DNA from 2 places in the Priestia sp. SRI_019 genome. Region 2 is predicted to be linked to the other one. Evidence: riboswitches for the same ligand, from Rfam matches in the RefSeq annotation. Region 2 holds a riboswitch; the other holds the start of a gene.
What was found. A riboswitch is a leader RNA that binds a small molecule or an ion and turns the genes downstream of it on or off. The one in region 2 is predicted to bind S-adenosylmethionine.
Positions count from the first base shown of each region.

Region 1: it holds a riboswitch for S-adenosylmethionine, as region 2 does, so the genes downstream of both, AC2YJL_RS04725 (hypothetical protein) here and AC2YJL_RS25175 (5-methyltetrahydropteroyltriglutamate--homocysteine S-methyltransferase) in region 2, are expected to answer to the same signal.

Region 1 covers NZ_JBYCZN010000001.1:920,035-927,386, reverse strand. The annotation lists gene AC2YJL_RS04740 (TerD family protein) at 1-849, shown strand, start outside; gene alaP (alanine permease AlaP) at 920-2,323, opposite strand; gene AC2YJL_RS04730 (DUF1540 domain-containing protein) at 2,640-2,798, opposite strand; gene AC2YJL_RS04725 (hypothetical protein) at 2,899-3,243, opposite strand; SAM riboswitch class I at 3,307-3,408, opposite strand; gene AC2YJL_RS04720 (hypothetical protein) at 3,530-3,826, shown strand; gene AC2YJL_RS04715 (GNAT family N-acetyltransferase) at 3,839-4,285, opposite strand; gene AC2YJL_RS04710 (hypothetical protein) at 4,366-4,806, opposite strand; gene AC2YJL_RS04705 (glycosyltransferase family 2 protein) at 4,913-5,902, opposite strand; gene AC2YJL_RS04700 (DUF6044 family protein) at 5,915-7,352, opposite strand, start outside.
Region 2 covers NZ_JBYCZN010000008.1:52,053-59,404, forward strand. The annotation lists gene AC2YJL_RS25155 (hypothetical protein) at 1-228, opposite strand, end outside; gene AC2YJL_RS25160 (hypothetical protein) at 517-1,212, opposite strand; gene AC2YJL_RS25165 (FtsK/SpoIIIE domain-containing protein) at 1,209-2,342, opposite strand; gene AC2YJL_RS25170 (hypothetical protein) at 2,355-2,654, opposite strand; SAM riboswitch class I at 3,043-3,143, shown strand; gene AC2YJL_RS25175 (5-methyltetrahydropteroyltriglutamate--homocysteine S-methyltransferase) at 3,225-4,352, shown strand; gene AC2YJL_RS25180 (alpha/beta-type small acid-soluble spore protein) at 4,489-4,698, opposite strand; gene AC2YJL_RS25185 (Rpn family recombination-promoting nuclease/putative transposase) at 4,924-5,790, opposite strand; gene AC2YJL_RS25190 (ComEC/Rec2 family competence protein) at 6,769-7,352, shown strand, end outside.

The DNA of each region.
Region 1 (7,352 bases), on a different contig from region 2:
CATGACCGTTTTTCCAAGCTGCCACCTCTTGGAAATGTATGGGTTGATAAACGATTGCGTGAACAAACCATACCATTTTCACAGCGTTCAAGCAGCAAAACATTAAAAACGATTAGTAGAGGCAGTAAATTAACAATACCTGAAGGCGATACGCTTCGTTTTTTCATTTGGTGGAAAGAAGGCTTTGTAAATGGTGAGCACACCGGTAGTGTAGATATTGATTTGTCTGCCGGAATTTACGATGAAAACTGGCAGTATAAAGAGCATATTTCTTATACAAACTTATCTTCAGAAAGCTTCAAAGCTTTTCACAGCGGAGATATTACATCTGCTCCTAACGGGGCATGTGAATTTATTGACTTGCATATCCCTACGATTCTAAAAAAAGGCGGCCGTTATATATTGATGAACGTTTATTCATTTTCTGTTCAACCTTTTGTTATGCTTCCCGAATGCTTTGGAGGATGGATGATGAGACAGCACGTAGAGTCCGGCGAAATATTCGAACCTTCTACCGTACAAAATAAAGTAGATCTTGCTAGTGATTCCACCATCTCCATCCCTTTAATTTTTGATTTACAAGAGCGAAAATTAATCTGGACGGATATTTCGCTGCATCATCATGTTGAATTTCAAAATAATCTTGAACAAAACAATGGATCTGTCTCTCTTATGGGGAAAGCCATGACAAAGCTGTTGAAGCCAACGCTTTATGATCTTTTTTCATTTCACGCACAAGCTAGAGGAACACTTGTCCATGACAAACAAAAAGCTGACACTATTTATTCGCTTGATGAAGGTATTACTCCTTATGATATTGAAACAATTATTGAAACCTACCTAAACTAATTATTTATAGGAAATTAAGAACAAATATAATAAAAGAAAAGACCTCTTTTCAAGAAAGAGGTCTTTTCTTTTATTTCACTAGCTTTTGCTCAGCTGCAGCTGAACCTTGACTTCGTTTGTGGAATCCTTTTGCATAGTACGCGATAATAAGACCGATAAACCATAATGGTCCGATGACAACTGCAATTCTTGTATCTGGATTATATGCCATGAGAACCACTACCAGCGCTAGGAACGCAAGTGACACATAAGATGTTAACGGAAATAAAGGCATTTTATATTTCAGCTTTGCCTCTTCACCTGTTTTTAACGTTTTGCGATACTTAATTTGAGAAAGCAAAATAATTCCCCATGTCCAAATCGCACCGAATGTTGCAATGCTTGTTACCCACGTAAATACTTTGGCAGGCACAATGTAGTTTAACGCTACTCCGACTAATAGCGCACCCGCTGATGCTAAAACAGCTTTTCCCGGTACGCCGCCTTTTGTAAGCTGGCCGTATCCTTTTGGCGCTTCTCCGTGTTCTGCTAAGTTAAACAGCATACGGCCTGTACTAAAAATACCGCTGTTACAAGAAGAAAGAGCTGCTGTTAGTACAACAAAGTTAATAATGCCTGCTGCCGCTGGAATGCCGATTTTTTCGAACGTTAATACAAACGGACTTCCCTGTGCACCAATTTCTTGCCAAGGATAAATCGACATAATGACAAATAACGCACCGACGTAGAAAATAAGAATACGCCAAAAGACAGAATCAATCGCTCTTGCTAGAGATTTTTCCGGATTTTTCACTTCTCCCGCGGTAACGCCGATCATTTCAATTCCTAAATACGCAAACATGACCATTTGCAGCGACAGCAAAATACCTTTGAACCCGTTCGGGAACAGTCCGCCATTGTCCCACAAGTTTTTAATACCCGTCGCAACGCCGCCGTTGCCGATTCCAAACACAATCATTAATAATCCAACGGCAATCATTAATACAATCGCTAAAATTTTAATAAGTGCAAACCAAAATTCCAGTTCACCATATGCCTTAACAGCTAAGAAGTTAACCGTTGTCATGATGACAAGCGCCGATAACGCCCAAATCCAGTTTGGTACATCCGGATACCAATACCCCATATAAATACCAACGGCTGTAATTTCAGCCATACATGTTACAACCCATAAAAACCAGTAGTTCCAACCTGTTAAATAACCAGCAAGCGGCCCTAAATAGTCGCGTGCGTACTTGCTGAATGAACCTGCAACAGGCTTTTGAATCGCCATTTCTCCAAGTGCTCTCATAATAAAAAACATAATCATTCCGCTAAATCCGTACGCCAATAATATTCCTGGCCCTGCTAATTTAATAGCAGATGCAGATCCGAGAAACAGTCCTACCCCTATGGCTGCTCCTAAGGACATCAGCGTCACATGTCTTTCTTCTAACCCGCGTTTCAATTCTTTCCCCTGAGTTTTCCCCTGCATAAATGTCTCCCCTTTTTCCAATCTGTCAAAACGAGATGAACACAGCCTTTTTGTTAGCGCTTTCATATAAGTTTGTGCTAAAAGACAGCTAGGCTGTATATTTGTATTCTATCACCTTTCTCTCACTTTTCTTTTGTCGAAAAATAAAAAAATTATCTTATCATTTTGTTTAAACGCACAATTAGACATAGGCCCTGCTTTTTTACTATGTATTTATTATTGCACCTAAGTAATAGTATTTTAAAAAAATAGAAAAACGCCGACTCAACTCCGTCAGCGCATCGTTCATTTTATGCTTTTTTATAAAAACTAGCATTTATCTCGCGGGTTCAAAAGTTTTACAGCCAGGTTCTTCCGTTTCAGAAACATGGTGACTACTTTCAGGACTCACAACGTAAATGGACTCTGCACTGCATTTATTTCCGGATTTCCAATACATGCACTCATTCACTTCACATAATACACCTTGGGCCACTGTTATCCCTCCTTTGCTTGTCTTATCTATTTACTACCCGAAATATAACGATTCTAACATTTTCACGCAAAAAAACCGCTTGTTTCTCAAGCGGATCTTTTTATTGCGTGTGTTCAACATACTGTTTTTTAGCTAAATATAACTCACGGCTCAGCGTGATCCGCCGTTCTCTCAAGCGACTTAATTTAGCCTGAAATTGTTCGTTAGTTGGTTCTTCTTGAATTAAACGATACGTAAAAGAAATATCTTCATTTAACTGTTTAAAATCTTCCCATATCTCTTGAACGAGGGCGGATTGTTTTTCTTCAAATGAACGGTTTTGCTGCGTTTTTAGCGCGGCCAAAATTTCCTGCTGCCACGTTTCGTCTTTTATTTCTTTCGCTAATAAGTATAGATCTAAATAATCATCAGTGCTTAACGCTGTTTGTCTATTGTTCAATGTCATCACCTTTTCTATACGAAATGTTTCTTCCTAAGAAGAGGATTTCATCATAGAAAAAGATTCCTCTTCTTATCTGTCAGAGCTAGGCTATGCTGGAATTAGCACCATTCAATAATTGTGGTTGCTGAGGCTTCAAAGGGCCAGTCCCTCCACCTCTCTAGATAAGAATATTCCGTTTTTAAATTATTTCTGACTATTCTAATATGTTTTATAGGTTACGTCAATAGCTTTTCAATAAAAAGAAAAAAGAAGTAAAATATGGTATGCTTTCATAAAGGATGGTGAGCACATGAAACGATATATGTTATCTGCTTTTTTGGGAAGCTTGCTGCTGCTTCTCAGCATTGCCTTTTCATCTACTTTCCATATTGCAATTGTCAAAACAACCGGAAGCATTGGAGGAATTATTTTAGCAGCGGCGGCTTTGATTATGAACGCGCTTGAAGATCCCCCCCCTTCAGACAATACAGGTGGAGGCGCCGTTGAAGTACTAGATAAAGGCGCCGTTTGGGCTACTTATTTACTTTTACTTTCATTACCGAACCTCATCGCATGTATAACATCTTATGTTTTATGGACTCGCTGACATTCACCAACGTTACGGACGTTTTACCACCTGCAGGCTCATTGATATTTGTTTATCTATAAATCCAAGTTCGCGATACACGTGCTGTGCAAAATTCCCAGCATGAACGCTGAGTCTCATTTCAGGGTAGCCTTTGATAGACAATTCATCAATTGCTTTTTGCATTAACGGCTTGGCTAGACCTTGCCCGCGGTATTCTGGTAAAACATATAACTCGTAGATAAAGCCAATTTCTTCTTTTGAAAAGAAGTCGGCAGATGGTCCCGCAAGAACCCAGCCTGCGAGTTTATTTTCTTGTCTAGATACTAAATAATAACATCCTTTTTGAAGGGCATTATCAATTAATTCATTTACGCGTTCAGTTGACGGTTGAAACTGATGCGTTGTTCCTTCAAACAGTGCATCAGCAGATTTCGTCCGAATTTCCTGTATTTCTTCTTCAGTAGCTTTTACAATCATTACGACCTCTCCTTTCGTGTTCGTCTTCCACATGCAGAGATAAATTCCTGCAAAAAAAGTCTTCGCCTAAGCGAAGACTTTTATTTAAATTCAAAATGTTCTTGATGATTGCCTCGTTCATCCGTCCAGTTAATCATGATGTCTAAGCCTGCTGCTTTTCCAGGAACAGCAAAATTGGCATAGCGAAAACGCTGACCGCTTTTGCTTAAGTTAGACCTTTCAATAGGAGAAAACAAGCTGTATTTCGTCTTGTTTTTTCCTTCGTGCCGAAAAGCTTGGACCTGCACGCGCTCTACGTCTTTTCCAATGTTTTCAACGGTTAATCCATATGTATGATAGACATTATTTTTCCACTTTAGCTGATTATCTCCCGTCATGCTCGCTTTTGTCAGTTCAACCGACCATTGTTCAGATGATTTCTTCATTGGAAGCTTCTCAATCGAAAGAGCACTAACATGAATAGTTGCAAAAGCAAGCCAAACAAAACAAAAAGTGCTGGCTGTATAAAATAGTCTTTTCATAGATGTTAATCTCCTTAGAAATTTTAGTAGTAGCATTTCCTGTTCACTTAAAAATTATGATAAACGCTTTAACAAAAAAGCCTCTCCATTTAGGAGAAGCTTCTTATTAATGCATAAGCAAATCTTTTTGTGTGTCTAATGAGTGTTTTGTATATAAATCTCTTTCAATCGCATATTTAGGACGCTGTTTCACTTCGTTAAAAATCTTGCCAATGTATTCTCCGACAAGACCCATTCCCATTAGCTGCAGGCCGCCTACAAGCCAAATTGATAAAATAAGAGACGTCCAGCCGATTTGCGTATGATCTAAATATTTTTGAATCAGCGCATAAATACCAAACGCAATACTAAAGAGAAAAGAAGCTCCTCCAAGCAGCGTCAATAAGCGTATCGGCGCTACGCTAAAAGATGTAATTCCATCAAATGCAAAAGCAAGCATTTTCTTTAACGGATATTTTGATTCGCCCGCTGTCCGTTCTTTGCGGTCATATGTGACTTCCGTGGAGCGAAATCCTACTAATGGTACAAGGCCTCGTAAAAAGACGTTGCCTTCTTTATATTTCATAAGTTCACCAAGAGCACGTTTGCTCATGAGACGAAAATCAGCGTGATTTTGAACGAGCTGAATTCCTAGCTTATTCATAACACGGTAAAACCCTACTGCCGTGGTTCGTTTAAAAAATGTATCGGTTTCTCTGCTGTCTCGAACACCATATACGACTTCATACCCAAGCCAATATTTCTCTATAAAAGTACGAATAACGCTGATATCATCTTGCAAATCTGCGTCAATGGAAATGACGCAGTCAGATTGCTTATGGGCTGCTTCTAGTCCTGCGAGCAAAGCATTTTGATGTCCTACATTCCGCGCTAGCTTTAACCCTTTTACAAACAAATTGCTGCAGCTTTCTTTTTCAATAAGCGACCACGTGCTGTCTTTGCTTCCATCGTCTACAAATAAAATGGTACTTTCACTTGATACAAGACGTTCATTTATCAGTTCTTTTACTACAGTAGTTAATTGAAAAGATGTTTCTGTGAATACTTCTTCTTCGTTGTAACATGGAACAACAATCGTTAAAATAGGTCTGTTCATGTTATTGCCCCCTTACTTTGCTTCATATACATACACTTTCCAAGCGGACTGTTTATCGTTAAACGCTTTTAAAAAGTGCAAACCGTCACTTTCAGCATTTTCGATTGGCACAGCTGAAAAGATATAGCGACCGCCCATTTTTTTAAATTGGCTGATATTAAGCTGCAAATGACGGATTTTTTTCGTTGAGTCTTTTCGGTAATCATATTTTTTCCCTAGCTCGCTAACAAACACATAGCAGCGGTTCCCCCAGTGATCATAGTAGCTTTCTAACTTTTTATTTTTATCAAGCTCTTTGGCAATGATTTTGCGAAACTCATGTTTATACGTTAACGGATAGAAGTTGTTATACGTATCTAGCGTATAAAAGCCGTTATACTGAGCAATTGATGGATGAAGCCCGATGCTTGCTACCCGATAAGATGATTTAGGTTTCCCTATATATCTGCTGATTTCATCGAATTGATGGACAGCATAAAATTCTTTGACTGACGGCTCGTGATTGTAGCGATAATAAAGTTCAGGATTCGCTATAAACAACACAAGCAGCTGTAAAATCAAACACACCCACACAAACTTTTTCCACGCCTTGCTCCGTTTCCATAAAACATAGCTGCCAACTGCAAACATCAAATAAATAATGAGCGGGCGTAAAAAATGAAATCTAGCAAAGTTAAACGTATTAAAAAGCTGATATTTTTCTTTTAACGGCTCCCATCCTTTATAAAACCAAAACGCATACCAAATCGACAGTAGGAGATTAAAAATAAATAACTGCAAAAACGTTTTTTCAAGCTTTCCTTTCTGATTCCGAGCAACAATCCACAGTACAATAAAAGAAAGCGGTAAAATCACAAAGGTATGAAGCGTCATTACATGCGTATGCCCAAGCGTATAGTTCTTAAAAGCAAGGCGAACGGAATGTCCAAAGCTTAGAGTAGAGCTTAAAAATTCATTTCGACTCGTCGGGGCCTCTAGAAATAAAAGAGAATCAACAAGCCGGTATTCAATGAGCAGAAAGACAGCGGTCATCGCTGCAATACTGCTTAAAAAAGGAATGTTCCACGCTCGCTTTTTAACTGCATCTCTTAGCCACAGCATTCCCATCGCCGTTAAAAAGAAGAAAAATCCTAACACAAAGCTCGCGTAAAACGGAAGCAATAAAAGAGTAAGCCATTCCTTCCACGTTCCTTCGCGGTTTCGAATGGTTAAAAACGCCCACAGCGCCAGCGGCTGCCCTAATGTACTCAGCATGCCCGAAGGCCAAAAAGGCGTAAGTGCAAAAGCAAGTGATACAAGCACTCGAATCGCATAAGCATCCTCGCTTTTAATAAAATGCTTTTTTAGTAATAAATACATTCCAATTAAAGCAAATACACGCGTAATCGTTTGGCTGAGGCTGTACGCAAGCATGGTAGGAAACAAACCATACAGCCACTGAATACCGCTG
Region 2 (7,352 bases):
TTCAATGTAATAATCTCGGTCACGAATAGAAACGCAAGCTTTACAGTATGGTCCAAGGTGACCGAACCCATCGTTTTTATGATGATAGTTCTTTGCATATTTTAATTCGCCGCACTCACGGCAAGTCTTAGCGACAACTTGTCCGTCAGCGTCTGTAAAGTATACGAATCCTCTCGGCTTTTTTCTTTCCTCATATTCCTGCGCCAGTAGTTCTTCTCGTAGACTCATATTCGCTCACCTCCTCGGTTGCCTTAGTATTGCTACTTATCCTCTTTTATTATACGAATTAATTCCATTCGATACCAGTATGCAAATCCATTGCCTTCTCCGCGTATGACAGTTTTGTCTCCTGCAGACGCCTGGATTGATTCAACTTTATCTAACTCTTTCTATGTTAGTGATTATGCTGTTTCCAGAACCCTTTGCAAATGCGCGGATGAAAGGTGTATAAACAGGCTACCTTTCATTATTTTGAGGTAGCCTGTTTTGTGTGATTACAAACACTTTTCTAGTACTCTATGTTAAGTTGATTTTAATTCCCCCAGAAGAGGAGGTAGTTCTTGACCTTACTTCTTTTGTTTGTTTGGAAGACCCCTTATATTTCTCCATTAATTCATGAATGCTTGCTACTTGAATGATGCGAATATGCTCTGAAGACAGAGTATACCGAACAGGTGTAATTAAAATGACAGAAGGGAAGATCGCTGATTGGTCCACAGGCTGCCAATGCAAGGCTTTCCAATCATCTGAAAAGAAGAACTCCTCATAAAGGTCAATCTTTGCCTGCATTTTCTGTTCTGAATACTGATTACGTTGAATTTCAATCCAAAAAGGAGATCCTTTAAAGATACAAAAGAGATCAGGTTCAATGCCTCCTTTTCGTCCTGTGGGCTTATCTTCGACAATAACCTGTTTAGGCACACTATACGTACACATTTGTTTATAGATATCTAGAATGGAAAGGAAATGTAATATTTTTTGAGAGTTCTTTTTAATCTTCGCATCCACAGGTAAATAGACCGTCGGAGAATACTGCTGAGTGCGTTCAATTAGCTCTAATCGATATAAACGTACCATCACGCTATTACACGCATTTATGGGTGATTTCAGCTGTTTAAAGAACAGTTCCACTAATGAGTCTCGATCCACAGCCCGAAACTGATTGATAAACGTAATGATGTCTTTATCACGCTGAGATAACCGAAAGCTCATCGCTGTTCCTCCTTCTCTAACAATCCAAAGATAGACTGTGACACAACCTCCAGTTGAGGTTCAGGATCTTTTACCTTTGTTTTATAAGGTGAAAGTAGTTCCTTACAAGCCTCTTCATCTAAGAAATAGGCTTGAAACTCCTTCACCTCATCAATTTTAATTTTCATGCGCCCCCTGGCTGCAGCATCAATTTCTTCTGCCCCGAGTACTCCAGCTACTTTCGCATTCGTGGCATCGGCTTGCCTTCCAGAAATCCGCACCCTTAAATTAGCTTTTAACGCAGAGTTTAATAAATCAGCATCTGGGCGCTGCATGGCAATAATCGTATGGACACCTAGCGCACGACCTTGGCTGGCAAACTGTTGAATCATCTCTACAAGCTCCGTTTCTCTCTTTACTATGGACATTTCATCAATTACCACAACGATACGAGGTAGCTTAAAAGGAAGCCTGCTGATATGTGTTACGCCATGTTCTAACAGTAAATCGCCTCGCCGATACATTTCAGCTCGTAGTAACGCAAAAGGTTTTCTCATATCCTTGACTTCAAAACAAAGCGCATCCACATGTTCAATGCCATGAAACAAACCTAAATCAGCTCGTTTAAGATCCACTAATACTAATCGCAAATCATCAGGCGATGTATATTTCACCCATGTGGTCAAAATCACGCGCATTAAGCTGCTCTTTCCTGCTCCAATTTCACCAGATATCAATAAGGTTTCCAAATCCGCAAAGTCCCATGAAACGGGGTTTCCATAGATATCTTGACCAATACAAACAGGAAGCTCCATCTTCTCAATATGAGGATGAATAACCTCATAATTATAATTGAGCATCTTAGGTAGGCTTTTGTGATGAACGGTGATACTAAAATTCTTTAGGTTGCCGTTTATTTCGATGTTGCTGCCTAATACTTGTCGTAAGGCCCATCTTTTTTTCGTTAAAAGTTCAGGGTCGATCCCATTTAGTAAAGAAAAGGCGTACCGAGTGTACGTATGATGGTTATCGATTTGATGAATTTTCGGAAACAGATAGGAGGTACGGTCTCCTCGTTTCACCACCCGGTAAATCTCTGCTGTACGAAACGCTTTAATAAGCTTTCCACGCAATTTTAGTTTCTCAAACATCTAGAACCCTCCTTAAAACATAAATGTCGCAAAGAAGTAAAATAGAGCCGCATAAAAGGTGACAGGCAAGATAAAGCGCATTACTTTTGAGAACTGATCAACGAGATCAATGACACCCCATCGCTCTAATATTCGTTCGATGATAGCAATCCCTAAGAAAATGCCTCCTAAGGTCAGAATAGTGGGGTCAAGCAAGGCTAGTGGACTAAACGGAACAAAGGAATATGCCTTGAAGGGACGAGGTCTCGTAAGAGATGATTTGTGAGGTAGAGGGAAGATTTTTCGAAAGGTAAACCCTTTTATTTTTCTCATGCTGATACCTTCTTTCATTCTTTTAATTTTTGTGCTTTTTACACACCTGTTTTTTCAGCTCACCGCATCCGGTCGCCCCCTTCGCCTCTTCGGCTCAGCTCCCTTACAGGTTCCACAAATGGCTTCAATAGGGTTATACAGCTTGTATTAACGGGGTAGCGATACTGAACTAGCTACTGATTAGATAACGGAGTTACAATACTTTAGATACTATGTACCTACTACGGTAAGCTTGCCTGTCCAATCAAAAAATAACAAAGAACCCTTACTGCAGTAGGTAATGAGGAAGTAATGAGATAAGAGGTGTGTTATTTCTGATTTTTTCGACTTTTTGTTGACAAGCTAAGAAAACAAGTGTAACCTTTTTTCTAGTTAATTAAATTGAATATTCTTATCTCGAGAGGTGGAGGGACTGGCCCTTGGAAGCCTCGGCAACAGACTGTTAAAGTACTGTGCCAATTCCAGTAGCAATTTGCTTGAAGATAAGAAGAGAATCCATAATGATTATTAACCTCTTCTTATTTGTAAGAAGAGGTTTTTTATTTTGAAAAGAAAGAAGGAAACAAAACCATGACTAAGACATTAGTGAAGGCTCCATTTAAAGCTGATCACGTAGGCAGCTTTTTACGAACGACTCCCCTTAAAGAAGCAAGAGAAGCGTATGCGAATGGAAGAATCAATAAAGAAGATTTAAAATCTGTAGAGGACAAAGAAATTGAAAAACTGGTTCATAAACAAATTGAAATTGGGCTCAAATCGATTACAGATGGTGAATTTAGACGCTCATGGTGGCATTTGGACTTCCTATCAGGCTTGGAAGGCGTAGAGGAGTTTGAGACAGAATATATCAGCCAATTCAAAGGCGCAAAAACAAAAAATAAAGCGATTAAGGTAGTAGGTAAAGTAGACTTCAATCAACATTATATGCTGGAACACTTCACGTTCTTAAAAGAAGCTGTCGAACAGTATGGTGATGGAAGCCAAGTTGCTAAATTCTCAATTCCAAGCCCCAACATGTTATTTACTCGAATTCAAGAGGACACATATTACAATGGGAACAGAGATCAATTTTATCATGATACTGTAGCTGCTTATCAAAAAGCCATTCAAGCTTTTTATGATGCAGGCTGCCGTTACCTACAATTAGATGATACTTCCTGGATTGATTTCGTTTCTGAAGAACGCATCAATGCGGTTGTTGAGAAGCTTGGTATGGATGTAAAGGACATTATTGATACGCGAGTAAGTTGCTTAAATGATGCTATTTCTAAAAAGCCTGAAGATATGCTCATTACTATGCATATTTGCCGTGGAAACTTTAGATCTACGTATATCACAAGTGGCGGCTATGATACTATATCCGATGCAATCTTTGCTAACTTACATGTAGATGGGCTTTTCCTTGAATATGATGATAACCGTTCAGGAGATTTTGAACCATTAAAAAGCTTTACAGGTAACAATCAAACTGTTGTATTAGGGTTAGTAACATCTAAATTTCCTACACTAGAAGATACTGAGATTATTAAGCAAAGAATCCAAGAAGCAAGTCAGTATGTTCCTCTAGCTAACTTGTCATTGAGTCCACAATGTGGCTTTGCAAGTACAGAAGAAGGAAATGTGTTAACAGAAGAGGAACAATGGAATAAAATTAGTCACATAATTAAAATTGCTCAAGATGTCTGGGGAGTTAACTAAAAAGGGAGATTTGTTTCTTAATTTTATATAAGCAGCATTCTAGATGTGTTGAAATACGATAAACAGGCGAATCTTATAAACGGAAAAAGGAAGAATGGATATCCATTCTTCCTTCAGCCATCATTATAAAGTTTTATTAGAAACGTCCGCCGCCAAGTTGTTGCTCAGCCATTTGCACAAGACGCTTAGTGATTTCGCCACCTACTGATCCGTTTGCACGTGCAGTTGTGTCAGCACCAAGGTTTACACCAAATTCGCTCGCGATTTCATATTTCATTTGATCGATTGCTTGTTCAGCACCGTATACTAATAATTCATTGTTGTTGCTGCTTTTGTTGTTTGCCATGTTGTGTCACCTCCTTGTTTCTTTTAAGTTTCCTATTGTAGAAGAAGTGCATTCGTGGTAAAAAATGGATGTATCATTTCTATGTCTGCTCCCTATACTAATTTTTAGAAACAAATGACACTGTAAAAAGTGGGATTAGATGTTTCATTTCCTTGTCATGAAAATTAAACATTTGCCATGTTCGAAAAAAGAGCCGTATCTTTTAGATACAGCTCTTTTTTATATTTATTGATGACGAAGCTTTTCAATTTCTTCTATAGAAAGCCCTGTTAATTTACTTATTATATTGCTCGCTATACCTTCTTGGATCATTCCAATGGCCATTAATTTTATAGCTTCTTCTTTCCCTTTTCTTTCGGCTCTTTTTAAAGCTGACTTCTCATCTAACAATGCTTTTCTTCGGGCTTCATAAGCTAATAATACTTCTGGATCTTGGCTTACGCGTTCCCACTCATCTATTGCTTTTTTTAGCACGTGATCTTCTTGCATTGCAATCTCCTCCAATACTTGAGTGATTTCTTCATCTTCCGATGCTTCAAGCAATAATAACCATCGTACAAGCTGATCTTCTCGTGGATCTACCTCTCTGTTACGCCATTTAATTAATAATTTAGGTAGCTCCATAAAATGAATTTCTATCATATCCGTTAAGAGTAATTTTTGTTCACGTTCATATAACTGAAAGGTGGAGTGATAATGATTAATATGAGATAAATAACGGAAGTTTACAATGTTGATGGTAATGGTTTTACAAAGCTCTCCGTAGTCCATGCCTTCTTTCATTTGGCTGCTATACATTTTGGACCAGTAGTAGAGTGTTCGCTTTTCCATATCATGTTTATTATTAAGTTGGATTTCTATATTGACGCGGCTTCCATCTTCTAATTGCGCGTGTACATCTAAAATCGAACGTTTATCTTCTTGGTTTTCTTTATTAAAATGCGGATCTAATAACTGAACCGTTTGAATCTTCTTTTCATCTGGAAAGCGAAGTGCTGCATTTAAAAAGGCAGCTAAAATGGATTCATTTCCATGTGTGCCAAATAACGATTTAAACGCAAAATCGACACGTAAATCTAATCGTTTTGTCATAGTGCCCTCCATTTTCTTTTATGTTTGTTATTAGTATATCACGACTAGATTTCTTCTTCCTATATCACACGTTCTAATTCGATACGCTCACATTGAAAAACTTGTTCCTCTATTAGGTACAAGATCTTCTTAACAACCCATTACTGAATATAATTAGATAAATAATAAGAGAGCTTTCTTCTGGTTTAAGTGCTGCAAGACACTAATAAGGTGATCCACGTCATCTTGAGAAATGGGTAAAAGTTGTACTAGAATAATTCATGATCAGTGAAGATAGTTTGAAGGGGGTTTAATCTGAATAGTAATGGGAGATTGTCATATAGGTCAGTTCCACACTTAACAAAAAAAAGTTGTCGCCATAATGGTCCATATTGTGTAATCATCTCATGTTCGATGATACTTACTATTGTTATTTCAATTTCAAATAGCAACATATAAGACTTAAATATGAGCTCTTTTTCCATGTGCATTACTCCTTTTATAGGATTTTTAAAATAAGTTAAGTTATAGTTGTCCTGCGATTCACTGTGCCTGCCTAGGTATACATCGAATGCATAGATGCATTTCTTGCTACTTTTCCATCAACACCACCCCTCTCTCTATATTTGACCATCGTTGATCCTTTATCCTCTATTAGTGCAATCATTTGAGAAAGGTAAACAACTCTTTGTTCTGAGTTTTGGTCTCAATAAAAAAAAGCTCCGAATGGCTGTTTGAAACTAATGTTTCTGTATCTTAGAGATAAAAAGATAAGATCATTTTAGAATGTCAATCTACTAAAATTCCTAAAATAGTACATTTCATTACTATTTACCTCCATTTTACTACTAATTATCATATATAACATGACTTTTTACACCTTTATAAGTAAAAATATTCAATTTATTTTATATTAACGTATGGTTTCGTGTAGTAAAATTAATTTTGCTATAAAAGAACACTACATATGAAAATACATTTATAAAAGGGGATAAAACAATGAAAAGTCGTGTTATCAAGATTGTTTCTTCGCTAGCTATAGGAATAGGAGTTGCTGCAGCTCCAGCTTCCTCATACGCAGCAACACCCAAAACCATGAAAGTGCATTACATTGATGTCGGTCAAGGAGATAGTATCTACATTAAAGCTCCTAACGGTGAGGACATTGTTATTGATGGTGGAAACAAAGGAAAAGGAAATGCAGTCGTAAGTTATTTAAAGAAACAAAAAGTCGATGATATAGAAGTGTTAATTTCTACTCATCCTGATGCTGATCACATTGGTGGGTTAGATGAAGTCATTAATGCATTCAAAGTAGAAAATGTTTATGCACCAAAAGTAAGTAATAACACGCAAGCTTACAAAGACTTTTTAAATGCTGTGAAAAAGAAAAAATTAACGATTAAAACGGCACAAGCAGGCGTAAAGCTACCTGTTAAAGATGTAAATGCGCAAATTGTAGGGCCTACCAAAACCTATGCCAACAGTGATTTAAATGACTGGAGTGCTGTTGTACACATGGCTTATAAGAAAAATACATTTTTATTTACAGGGGATGCTGAAACAAAAGCAGAATCAGACAT